2 regions of the Mucilaginibacter sp. McL0603 genome follow, and region 1 is predicted to be linked to the other one. Evidence: riboswitches for the same ligand, from Rfam matches in the RefSeq annotation. Region 1 holds a riboswitch; the other holds the start of a gene.

Region 1 (5,786 bases):
GTATCCGCGTGGTAAAATCACCTGCTGATATAGGCGCTGCCATGGCTGAGGAATTAGCTAAGCTGAAAGTGAAAGCATAATTAGAGGTTAAAGCTTAAAGGTAAAAGGCGAAAGGTTTTTATCTTCATAAATATTTAAATCCCGGTAAGAAATTGCCGGGATTTTTTTATTTGTGTCAGAGCCTCAATTTTTACGTCTTTGCGAGGAACGAAGCAATCTCTAAACTATGCAGATCAGGGAGAACGGATTTCTTAAGGAACGTATAGTTTGTACTCCATGGTTCATGAATGTCCTATGTAGAGATTGCTTCGTTCCTCGCAAAGACGATTGCAAAAAATCATGGGAATCATATAATCAAGCGAATCATGATTCGGACAATATGCCCCCCGTGAAAACTAATGCCGGGCAAATACGATATCATTTAAATAAAACAATGAGGTTAGATCCATTATATTTGCTAACGGACTTTAATCTTTGTTATGTACCTAGAAGTATATGTGTTTAATGCGCCTATTGTGACTGAAGAACAAATTTACGATGAGGCGACTCTACCTGACTTCCCTGATCTTGATATTTTAAAGAAAAAAGTAGAAGAACAAGTTCCCGGCATTAAATGGTTAGATGCAAAAACTGGGCAGATTTATACTTCAGGCCACCAGGGACAGTTGTTATTTGACAATAACAGGAAAGCTATTTATTTCAGAATAACAGGCGGCGATGACCCAATAAAACTAGTTTTGAAATTGTGTGAGGTTAATGGCTGGACATCCTACACACCTGAGAACGGGCATTTTCTCGAGAAAAATTTAGACAGTGTGGAATACTGGCGGGAATACTGCACTTATCAAAGTACCATTTACAATTTATTTTATAAGAAAAAAGGCTAGAGATTAGCCTGATTAACCTTCCCGATCCATTGACTTGCATAATTCGGGGATTGCTTCGTTCCTCGCAAAGACGCGTTAAAGAAATTGTCCGCAAGTGTTTCATGGCACAGTTACTCCGTTACGGACGGACAAAACAACCCTTCGTCAACCCTATGTAAACAAGCGCTTACCTCCAAATCAAAACGCCATTCCTGCCGTATATTTGTTATAATCAGTGAAAAGTCAAACACTAATTCACTCAATCAATAACGGCGAAGCCTTCTTGAGTGCCTTAAAAAAACAAATCACTAACGAAAAATTCAATAATTAAAATTCATGGAATACAATAAATTAACGCCCGAAGAAGAACGGGTAATACTATACAAAGGGACTGAAAGACCATTTACCGGATCTTTATTAGATAATCATGCACATGGCTTATACGTGTGTAAAAGATGCGATACACCTTTATATACTTCAGAAACCAAATTTGAATCACATTGCGGCTGGCCAAGTTTTGATGATGAGATACCGGGTGCAGTAAAACGTGTTCCGGATGCGGACGGACACCGTGTAGAAATAGTATGTGCCAATTGCGGTGCGCACCTCGGTCACGTTTTTGAAGGAGAATACATGACTCCCAAAAATACCAGGCACTGTGTAAACTCAGTTTCGCTGAAGTTTGTGCCTTTGGAAGATTAAGTTAAGTAGTTGATTAGGTTGACTGAGTTAATCAAGTTGTTTTTTTAGCAACTATTTAACTCAATCAACCTAATCTAACTTAATCAACCATTCAATTTTATTTCGCTTCCTTTTCAAACACATTCATCCACACCAGTGCAGATAATATCCCCCCAACAATCGGTGCAACTATGAAAAGCCATAGCTGATCCAATGCTTTACCACCGGCAAATATTGCAGGACCAAAGCTACGTGCCGGATTTACTGACGTGCCTGTAATTGGTATAGCAACCAAATGTATAAGTACCAGGGTAAGTCCGATAGCTAATCCAGCCATTGAGGAATTACCAAAGCGTGAGTTGGTACCGAAAATCACGAAGAGGAATAGAAAAGTAAGCACCGCTTCGGCCAGGAATGCTGATGCTGTGGAATAGCCTCCAAGATACCCGGGCCCCCATCCGTTTGCTCCAAGGCCCCATTCAGGAACAGCAGTAAATCCGGGACTGCCTTTCATAAGTGCATATAATATTGCTGATGCGATTGTAGCGCCAACAAGTTGGGCCACAATATATCCAACGGTATCTTTTCCGCTTATTTTGCCGGCTACCAGCATAGCTATGGTAATAGCAGGATTAATATGGCAGCCGGAAATTGGACCGATGGCATAAGCCATTGCAACAACAGCCAAGCCGAATGCAAGCGCAATACCTAACATACCAATGCCATTTGGGGCATCAGAAAGAATTTCAGCAGGGATTGTTTTTCCGTTGACAACCGCCGCACCGCAACCAAATAACACTAAGGCAAATGTTCCGATAAGTTCAGCTAAATACTTTTTCATAGTGGATGATTTTGAATGTTTATGAATGGCTTTTATTTTGTTAAAATGCTATCAGATATGAAATTACAAACAAAGTTTACTGGATTTTTTAAATGATTCTATTTTTCTTGCAGAATAGAAGTTGCACATTAAAATCTGAAACTTTAAATATGGTTGTTCATAACTAAACATGATGTTAAAAACTAAGACTAACATCGTAATATCATCATCCGCTATCTTTGGAAGTACAAGTTCTTTAACAAACGCTATCAAAGGTTGCCGGGTTAAAAGCCGGCATTAAAAGGGAACCATGTGTAAATCATGGGCTGACGTGCAACTGTGGATTTAGTTATGAGTTTTGAGTATTGAGTTATGAGTTTTTCATCATAATCGGATACTTACTACTCAGAAATAGTGGGGTTTTATTAATTAAGTTATGTGTATTTCTACTCAAAACTTACAACTTACCACTCGAAACTAAAAAAGCCAGACACCTGCCAGGATAGCTTGTCAAAACTTTCACGAATAAGGTTTTGGCGAAAGCCCTGTCTCCAGTACTTCCATAAGTACCCGGTTCATTGTCTTTTGTCGACTCCTAAAAAATAAAACGACGAGGCATGAAACAGGAAAACGAAGTATTACTCCGGGAGAACAAGGATCGGTTTGTGATCCTCCCCATCAATTATCCCCGCATCTGGGAAATGTACAAAAAACACGAGGCCAGTTTCTGGACTGCCGAAGAGATCGATCTGTCTGACGACCTGAAACATTGGGAAAATCTGAACGATGGGGAAAGGCATTTTATATCGCACATACTGGCTTTTTTTGCCGCAAGCGATGGTATTGTGAATGAGAACCTAGCAGTAAATTTTATGAGTGAGGTGCAGGTTCCGGAGGCAAGATGTTTCTATGGTTTCCAGATCATGATGGAGAATATTCACTCTGAAACTTATGCTTTACTGATCGATACTTATGTAAAAGATCCGGCTGAAAAAGATCGCTTATTCCATGCTGTTGATACCGTGCCTGCCGTACAGAAAAAAGCAGAATGGGCGCTCAAGTGGATTAATAATGGAACATTTGCACAACGTTTGGTTGCCTTTGCAGCGGTTGAGGGTATTTTCTTTTCGGGTAGTTTTTGCTCTATTTTCTGGCTTAAAAAACGTGGTCTGATGCCGGGTTTAACATTTAGTAATGAATTGATCTCGCGTGATGAAGGTATGCACTGCGAATTTGCATGTCTGCTGTACGGTATGCTGAGCGAGAAACTATCTAAGGAAGAAGCCACAAAGATCATTACCGACGCAGTAGAAATAGAAAAAGAATTTGTGACCGATGCCTTGCCTGTCAACCTAATCGGAATGAATGCGAAACTAATGAGCCAGTATATTGAATTCGTGGCCGATAGATGGCTGGTAGAATTAGGCTATGACCGGGTGTATAATACCACCAATCCATTTGATTTTATGGAGATGATATCCCTGCAGGGAAAAACTAACTTTTTCGAAAAACGCGTAGGCGATTATCAGAAAAGCGGAATCTTAAATACAGCTACTGAAACCAAATCATTCACCCTCGATGAGGACTTTTAACTAATCACTAATCTCTGTTCACTAATCACTATCCCCCATGTTCGTAATAAAAAGAGACGGTAAAAAAGAAACTGTAAAGTTTGATAAAATAACAGCACGCATCGAGAAGCTGTGCTATGGTTTAAACCCAGCATTAGTTGATCCGATTGATGTTGCCAAAAAGGTGATCGAGGGTTTATATGATGGAGTAACCACTTCTGAACTGGATAACCTGGCAGCAGAAACAGCGGCTTCGTTAACCACAAAACATCCGGATTATGCCTTGCTGGCATCTAGAATCGCAGTATCTAACTTACATAAAAACACCATTAAATCATTTTCGGAAACCATGCGCAGGCTGCATGATTATATTGATCTAAAAGCCGGTAAAAGGGCATCACTGATAGCAGATGATGTTTGGCAGGTAATTAGAGAAAATGCTGAGTTACTGGATAGCACTATTATTTACGACCGTGATTTTGGCTTTGATTACTTCGGATTTAAAACATTAGAAAAATCATATTTGCTGAAAATTGATGGTCAGATAGCTGAACGGCCGCAGCATTTATTTATGAGGGTATCGGTAGGTATCCATAAAGGTGATATCGATAGCGTCATCAAAACCTACAACCTCATGAGCGAGCGTTGGTTCACGCATGCTACACCTACATTATTTAATGCGGGCACACCGAAACCTCAAATGTCATCCTGCTTTTTGTTAACGATGAAGGATGATAGCATCGACGGTATTTATGACACGCTAAAACAAACTGCCAAAATATCACAAAGCGCAGGTGGGATAGGTTTAAGTATTCATAATGTGAGGGCTACAGGTTCCTATATCAGTGGTACCAATGGCACCAGTAACGGTATTATCCCGATGCTGAAGGTATTTAATGATACTGCGCGTTATGTAGACCAGGGCGGCGGTAAGCGCAAAGGAGCATTCGCCATTTATTTAGAGCCATGGCATGCGGATATTTTTGATTTTTTAGATCTGCGTAAGAATCATGGTAAAGAAGAAATGCGTGCCCGTGATTTATTCTACGCACTTTGGGTATCCGACCTGTTTATGCAGCGGGTAGAGGCTAATGAGGAATGGAGCTTATTTTGCCCGCACGAGGCACCAGGATTGGCTGATTGCTGGGGAGCTGAGTTTGAAGCTTTATATACCAGATATGAAAGTGAAGGCCGTGCCCGTAAAACTGTAAAAGCGCAGGATCTGTGGTTTGCTGTACTGGATGCACAAGTTGAAACAGGTACGCCTTATCTGCTATATAAAGATGCCGCCAATAGTAAATCGAACCAGCAGAATTTAGGTACGATCAAAAGCTCCAACCTATGTACCGAGATCATGGAATATACATCCGATAAGGAAGTAGCGGTTTGTAACCTGGCATCCCTGGCTCTACCAAGATATGTGATTAACGGGATTTTTGATCATCAGAGATTATATGAAGTGACTTACCAGGTTACCTTGAACCTGAATCGGATTATCGATAATAATTATTACCCGGTTGAAGAAGCGCGTTACTCCAACCTGCGTCATCGCCCGATTGGTTTAGGAGTACAGGGTTTGGCTGATGCCTTCATCCTGTTGCGTTTGCCATTTGAAAGTGACGAAGCCAAACAACTGAATAAAGAAATATTCGAGACTATTTATTTCGCTGCCATGACTGCTTCAAAAGACCTTGCAATACAAGAAGGGGCTTATGAAACCTTCAAAGGTTCACCGTTATCAAAAGGTAAATTCCAATTTGATATGTGGGGCGTAAAACCAGACAGCGGCAGATGGGATTGGGAAAACCTTCGTTTGGATGTGATGAATCATGGCGTACGTAATTCGTT
Region 2 (5,786 bases), 950 kb from region 1:
TAATTAGTTCATGGATCATAGTTGATGGTTCATGGTTTTTGGATCCATCGCATCCCCCAAATCGTTATGCCCAAAAATAGAAAATAAATCAGGTCTATGAACTATGAACCATCAACTATGAACTAAGAGATCTTCTTTACTTTCAACCTCAATGAGTTACCAATCACCACGACATCTGAAAATGCCATAGTGAGTGCACCGATCATCGGACTTAAAAATCCACAGGCAGCAATAGGAATAGCTACGACGTTATAGGCAAATGCCCAGAAAAGGTTTTGTTTAATCGTGATCAGCGTATGCTTGCTTATCTGCAAAAACTTAACTAACGAATACAGATCTGTATTTAAAAGTATCACTCTTGCTGATTGTATAGCTATCTGGCTCGAATCATTCATAGATATACCTACATCTGCTTTGGTAAGGGCAGGGGCATCATTAATGCCGTCGCCAACCATAATAGTTTCGCCCTTCTTTTTGTAAACATCTATTACCGTTAGTTTATCGGCAGGCATCTTTTCACCATGAACCTCGGCTATGCCGATTGCTTTTGCCACTTTTTCACACCTATTCTGCTTGTCGCCGCTTAATAGTACAGGAATAATTCCCATGCCCTTTAATGTGCTGATCAAAGATGCAGCTTGTGGTTTTATCTCGTCATCGATCTCTATTTGAGCCAGCAGAACCTGGTTTTTATAAAGCGATATATTAAAGTCGCTTTCAATATTTGCTTTCCCCAGACCCAGGAAATAATGATTGCCTTCCACATCTTCGGCACGCATACCCAAACCCTTTTCTTCACTTACAGCTTTTAAAATTACTTTTTGTTGTGGCAGGCCTTTTAACTCGCTTACCAGGGAACGTGCAATAGGATGGTTGGAACGTTCTTCAATAGCGGTAATTATCCCGCGTATTGCTTCTATGTCAGCTCCGCTCTCGGATTTTATTTTATTAATGTGAAACTTCCCGGTGGTAAGCGTGCCCGTTTTATCAAATACGATATATTTGGTTTGGGTTACTGCTTCAATGGTATCACCGCCTTTAATTAATATCCCGTTTTTTGCTGCCCTGCCAAGTCCGACCATTACCGCAGTAGGAGTGGCCAGGCCCATTGCGCAGGGACATGAGATAACCAATACCGCAATGGCATTCATAAGCGCATGTTGTAATCCGGCATGACCCACATAATAAGTCAAAGTAAAAGTGATCACGGCGATCAATATGACAGCAGGCACAAATATGGCCGCTACCTGGTCGCCTAATTTTTGGACCGGTGGTTTGGCAGCTTGTGCTTTTTTCATCAGTTCGATAATTTGTGCAAGCACGGTATTGCTTCCTACCTTGGTAGCGATCATGGTAATATTGCCATGTTCCACAATTGTTCCGCCAATCAATTGATCATATTTCTTTTTTTCAACCGGAATACTTTCACCCGTGAGCATGGATTCATTAATTGAGGCATCCCCGGATAGCACTTCACCATCTACAGGAACCTTATCACCGGTATTGACTAACAATGTATCACCCGGACGCACTTCGCGGGCACTGATCACTTCAATTTCACCATCTACAATACGGTTGGCATTTACCTGCTGAAATTTTATTAAGTCTTTTACTGCAGAGGTAGTTTGCGTTACTGATCGTTTTTCAAATAGATTACCCAGTAATACCAGTGTGATGATAGTGGCACTGGTTTCGTAGAATTGATATTGCATACCCAAGTGCTGTATCGTGCCTATAAGGCTATAAATAAAGGCTGAGGATGAGCCGATAAAGATCAGCACATCCATATTCGGTACGCCGCCTTTAACCGAGTGCCATGCGCTTTTGCCAAAATGCATGCAGCCAACTATAAAAACCGGCAGGCAAAATAAAAGCTGAACAATCGGCTCATGCAAAAAATGCCAGGGCAATAACATACTTAACAAAAGTGGAACAGTGAATATAGTACAGAAGATGAGCTTATTTTCTATTTTCTCGTAGAACTTTTCATGCTGAAGCGAAGCATCTTCGGCTACTTTATAGCCTAATCCTTCAATACCCTTAATTGCATCTTGCACTTTAGCTTCATCATCGGCAGAGAACTTTACTTCCTCCGAAGCAAAATCGACAAGAATATCATGAAAGCCTTTTTTTTCTAATAATTTGTGGACAGAGATAGCGCAATTGTTGCAATGCATCCCGGTGACACTCAGTTCAATTAATTGCTCAGCCATACTTACAAATTTCGTCAATAATTGAGGAGTGATCTAAATTAAATAGTAAGTTGATTGTAATATTAAAAAAGTCCTTGACTTTAGAGAGTAAATTTTTACATTTGCACTCTCCAAAACGGTAGATGTAGCTCAGTTGGTTAGAGCATCGGTTTGTGGTACCGAGGGTCGTGGGTTCGAGCCCCATCATTTACCCTTCATGGGGCAAGACAATTTTTGTTGTTTTAGCCCCATTTTTTTGCCTTTTAATTTGTTATTAATCAGATAGATATTGGGCAGGTAATATTTACAGGCCTAAGGATAAACATAATTTTACGCTGATGTTCCAGAAGTTGCGACTTGACCTGGACACGCTTGAAAACAGACCGGCAACAAGAAGTTACTCACAACAGTCGCAGTTGGTTTACGCGTTTCCTGAAGCTGACGGAAATGGGCGAAGTGTCCAAATATCTGGATTCTGTGAGCCTGATGACCGATGATTTCGCCCGGGACTTGTAAGTAAGTAAAGGACTTTGTTCAGGTAAATTAAAATTCAAAACGACGTTTATTCACCGGTTCAAGTCGCTCAATATGCAGAGTTGGCAGATGTAATAAAGTATCTGGACTATAACTATCCTGTTCTGTTTTTAGATACTCTTTACCATCATGAATTCCTAGTACTACTTTAATTTTTTTACCATTTTCAGAAACGTAATATTGTTCGATATTACGCTTGATGTGTTGTATGACCAGAAAATCCGGTAACACCCATAAATATCCCAGATATTCCCCGGCCAGGCTCTCAATCATTTCATGGGGTTCTGATCCTGCCGTTCTTTTACCTATCCAGGTCACGTTTCTTTTTGTAGACATCTTATATGTAGATTATTGTTTTAAATTTTAATTACTTGCCCAATACATCGAACTGAATTCAACAGCAGCGCTATAACGGGAATGCTATGGAAGTATAAAAGACCATCATGTTCTCGTCCATGTGCCAGGAAGCTTGAGTTGAATAGATATTAAAACTTTGGGATATGACCAAATACAAGGATTACAGATGCCATAAACAGAGCGATTGGTACAAATACTCTTCTTGCTTGTACATTATCAAATTTTCCGAAAAGGAATACTGCTTTAAAAGCATCAACGTGGGTGTTTATTAGATTTTCCATTGTGATAGTTTTTTTAGTTTACGTTCACAATACGTTTTGCAATGCCTGTGCCAAAGAGCGTTTTTCATGCCAAAAGACACGTTAACCTTATTTATTCACCCCAGATGAAAATAAAAAGATGGAGAAATGGGGAATATCATCATCATGTTCCCCGGTTTTTACCTTTTTATACCTTTGACATCAGCGAAGGTCGCTGATTCACAATTGTCAAATCTATCTTATACCTGAAACTCATGATCTTGATAATCCCGACTATGGGCTAAATAGACATATCTGTTATTTATTTAGTGGTGATGGTGCCCATTTTGGCAAATTCCACATCGGCCGAAATAAGATTCTTGTTCTTAGTAATAAAAATTTTACGCCATCTGCATGAGAATTGTATACCTTTGCCTCGCTTTTGGTTCCTGAACTTTTGTTCGGGATTAAAAGGGAATCAGGTGTAAATCCTGAACAGACCCGCTGCTGTAAGCTCCAAAACCAAAGCCCATTCTTATTGTCACTGTCCGCTAACTAGCGGATGGGAAGACAGGGCCGAGGGGAGTAAGTCAGAAGACCTGCCATTGCACATAATTATTCATAGCTTTCGGGGATTGAAGCTGGAATGTAAATACCGCACGCGTATTTTCATTTTTTGTGTCCTTCATTCTGTTTGCTGTGGCTTTAACCACAACACGCAATGGCATCACCTTTACTAAGCAGGGTATTAAATCCCTTTAGTAACATTTCTTTTATAACAGCGCTTGTTTTAACTGGCTGTTCCCTGTTGTGCTGCTTTCCGGCTACTGCGCAGGTGAAAGACAGTATACACCAACAACAGGATACATCGCGACAGCTAAAGGGGGTACAGGTAACCACTTCACGGGCTTATATCCAGGCAACATCACCAGTTCCGGTGCAAGTGCTTAGAGGCGCTCAATTGGAACAGATCAACAGTCTCTCTGTTGCTGATGCTATACGTTATTTCTCGGGTGTTCAGTTAAAAGACTATGGCGGCGTTGGGGGACTTAAAACCATCAACGTACGTAGCCTGGGCACCAACCATACGGCCGTATTTTATGATGGCGTGGAGTTTGGCAATTCGCAGAACGGGCAGGTCGACCTGGGCAAATTTTCACTTGATAATATTGAAGAGATAGCCTTATACGATGGTCAGCAAAACAGCATTTTTCAGCCGGCCAAAGGCTTTGCACCCGCAAGTGCATTGTACCTGACTGCTAAAAGGCCGAAATTTACTGACAGTGCTAATTTCGTCGGTAAAGTAAGTCTTAAAGCGGGCTCCTTTGGTCTGATCAATCCGTCCATTAACGCCGCTTATAAATTCGGCAGCAATGCTTATGCTACGGTCAGTTCCGAGCTGATACATGCCAATGGCCGGTATAAATTCACCACATTTGACGGCGGCGACACCACAGCAGTACGTCACAATGGAGATATCGATGCGCAGCGAATTGAAGGAGCTGTGTCGGTAACTTCAAAAGATTCCGCCACCTGGAAAATCAGAGGGTATCTTTACCATTCGGACCGTGGCCTGCCTGCAGCGGTGGTCAATCATAACTTTGATTCGGATCAGCGCCAATGGGATAAAGACATTTTTGTACAGTCTTCTTACCAAACCAACCCGTCAAACAGGGATAGCTGGATCATCAATGCTAAATATTCCGATGACTATACCCGCTATTTTGACCCGGACATCACCACGACCCGCGGATTACTTGACGACAAATACATCGAAAAAGAGCTCTATTTTTCTGTTGCTAACCGTTACCGGATAACGAAACAATTGTCATTTGATATCTCAGCAGACTATCAGCGTAATCAGCTGGATGCTACCCAGAATGATACGGTACAATATCGCTTTGTCAGCCCTGTGCGCAACCAGTTACTGCTGGCAGCGGCCGGCGAATTGAAATTGCAGCATTTAGATATCCAGGCTGATCTGCTGGCTACTTATGTGAATGATACAGTTGACACGCTTACCGCAGCAGGGCGAAAAACGGAGTATACGCCCGCTTTCCTTTTTTCCTGGCAGCCTTTTGAAAACCCTGATTTCCATGTGCGCGGCTTTTACAAAAATACTTTCCGCTTGCCGACCTTCAATGATCTTTATTTTACCTTCATTGGTAATTCTTTCCTGAAACCGGAGTTTGCCAGGCAATCTGATATTGGTATCACTTATACCAAAAACTGGCAGCAACAAGCCTTGCTTGATTTTTTTCTTCAGGCCGACGGCTATTATAACCAGGTGCGCGACAAGATTGTGGCAATACCCGGCCAAAACCTGGCCCGGTGGACAATGTACAATATAGGCGAAGTGCATACAACCGGACTTGATATTGATGCATCAGCCACCTGGGCTTTACCGGCAAATATCAGGCTCAGCACAGGCATTACTTATACTTATCAGAACGGCATTGATGTT

Evidence for each region. Region 1 has a riboswitch for cobalamin ahead of ACPPVU_RS21440 (ribonucleoside-diphosphate reductase small subunit). Riboswitches for the same ligand answer to the same signal wherever they lie in the genome.
Region 2: linked by a shared signal. The riboswitch ahead of ACPPVU_RS17090 (TonB-dependent receptor plug domain-containing protein) and the one ahead of ACPPVU_RS21440 (ribonucleoside-diphosphate reductase small subunit) in region 1 are both predicted to bind cobalamin.

Annotation. Positions count from the first base shown of each region.
Region 1 covers NZ_CP188251.1:4,681,262-4,687,047, reverse strand. Annotated here, with positions in the region: gene sucD (succinate--CoA ligase subunit alpha) at 1-80, shown strand, start outside; gene ACPPVU_RS21455 (hypothetical protein) at 480-887, shown strand; gene ACPPVU_RS21450 (methionine-R-sulfoxide reductase) at 1,203-1,568, shown strand; gene aqpZ (aquaporin Z) at 1,666-2,415, opposite strand; cobalamin riboswitch at 2,623-2,883, shown strand; gene ACPPVU_RS21440 (ribonucleoside-diphosphate reductase small subunit) at 2,985-3,959, shown strand; gene ACPPVU_RS21435 (ribonucleoside-diphosphate reductase subunit alpha) at 3,997-5,786, shown strand, end outside.
Region 2 covers NZ_CP188251.1:3,729,425-3,735,210, reverse strand. Annotated here, with positions in the region: gene ACPPVU_RS17110 (heavy metal translocating P-type ATPase) at 123-2,213, opposite strand; tRNA gene ACPPVU_RS17105 (tRNA-His) at 2,332-2,405, shown strand; gene ACPPVU_RS17100 (DUF3892 domain-containing protein) at 2,736-3,062, opposite strand; gene ACPPVU_RS17095 (hypothetical protein) at 3,212-3,364, opposite strand; cobalamin riboswitch at 3,749-3,943, shown strand; gene ACPPVU_RS17090 (TonB-dependent receptor plug domain-containing protein) at 4,044-5,786, shown strand, end outside.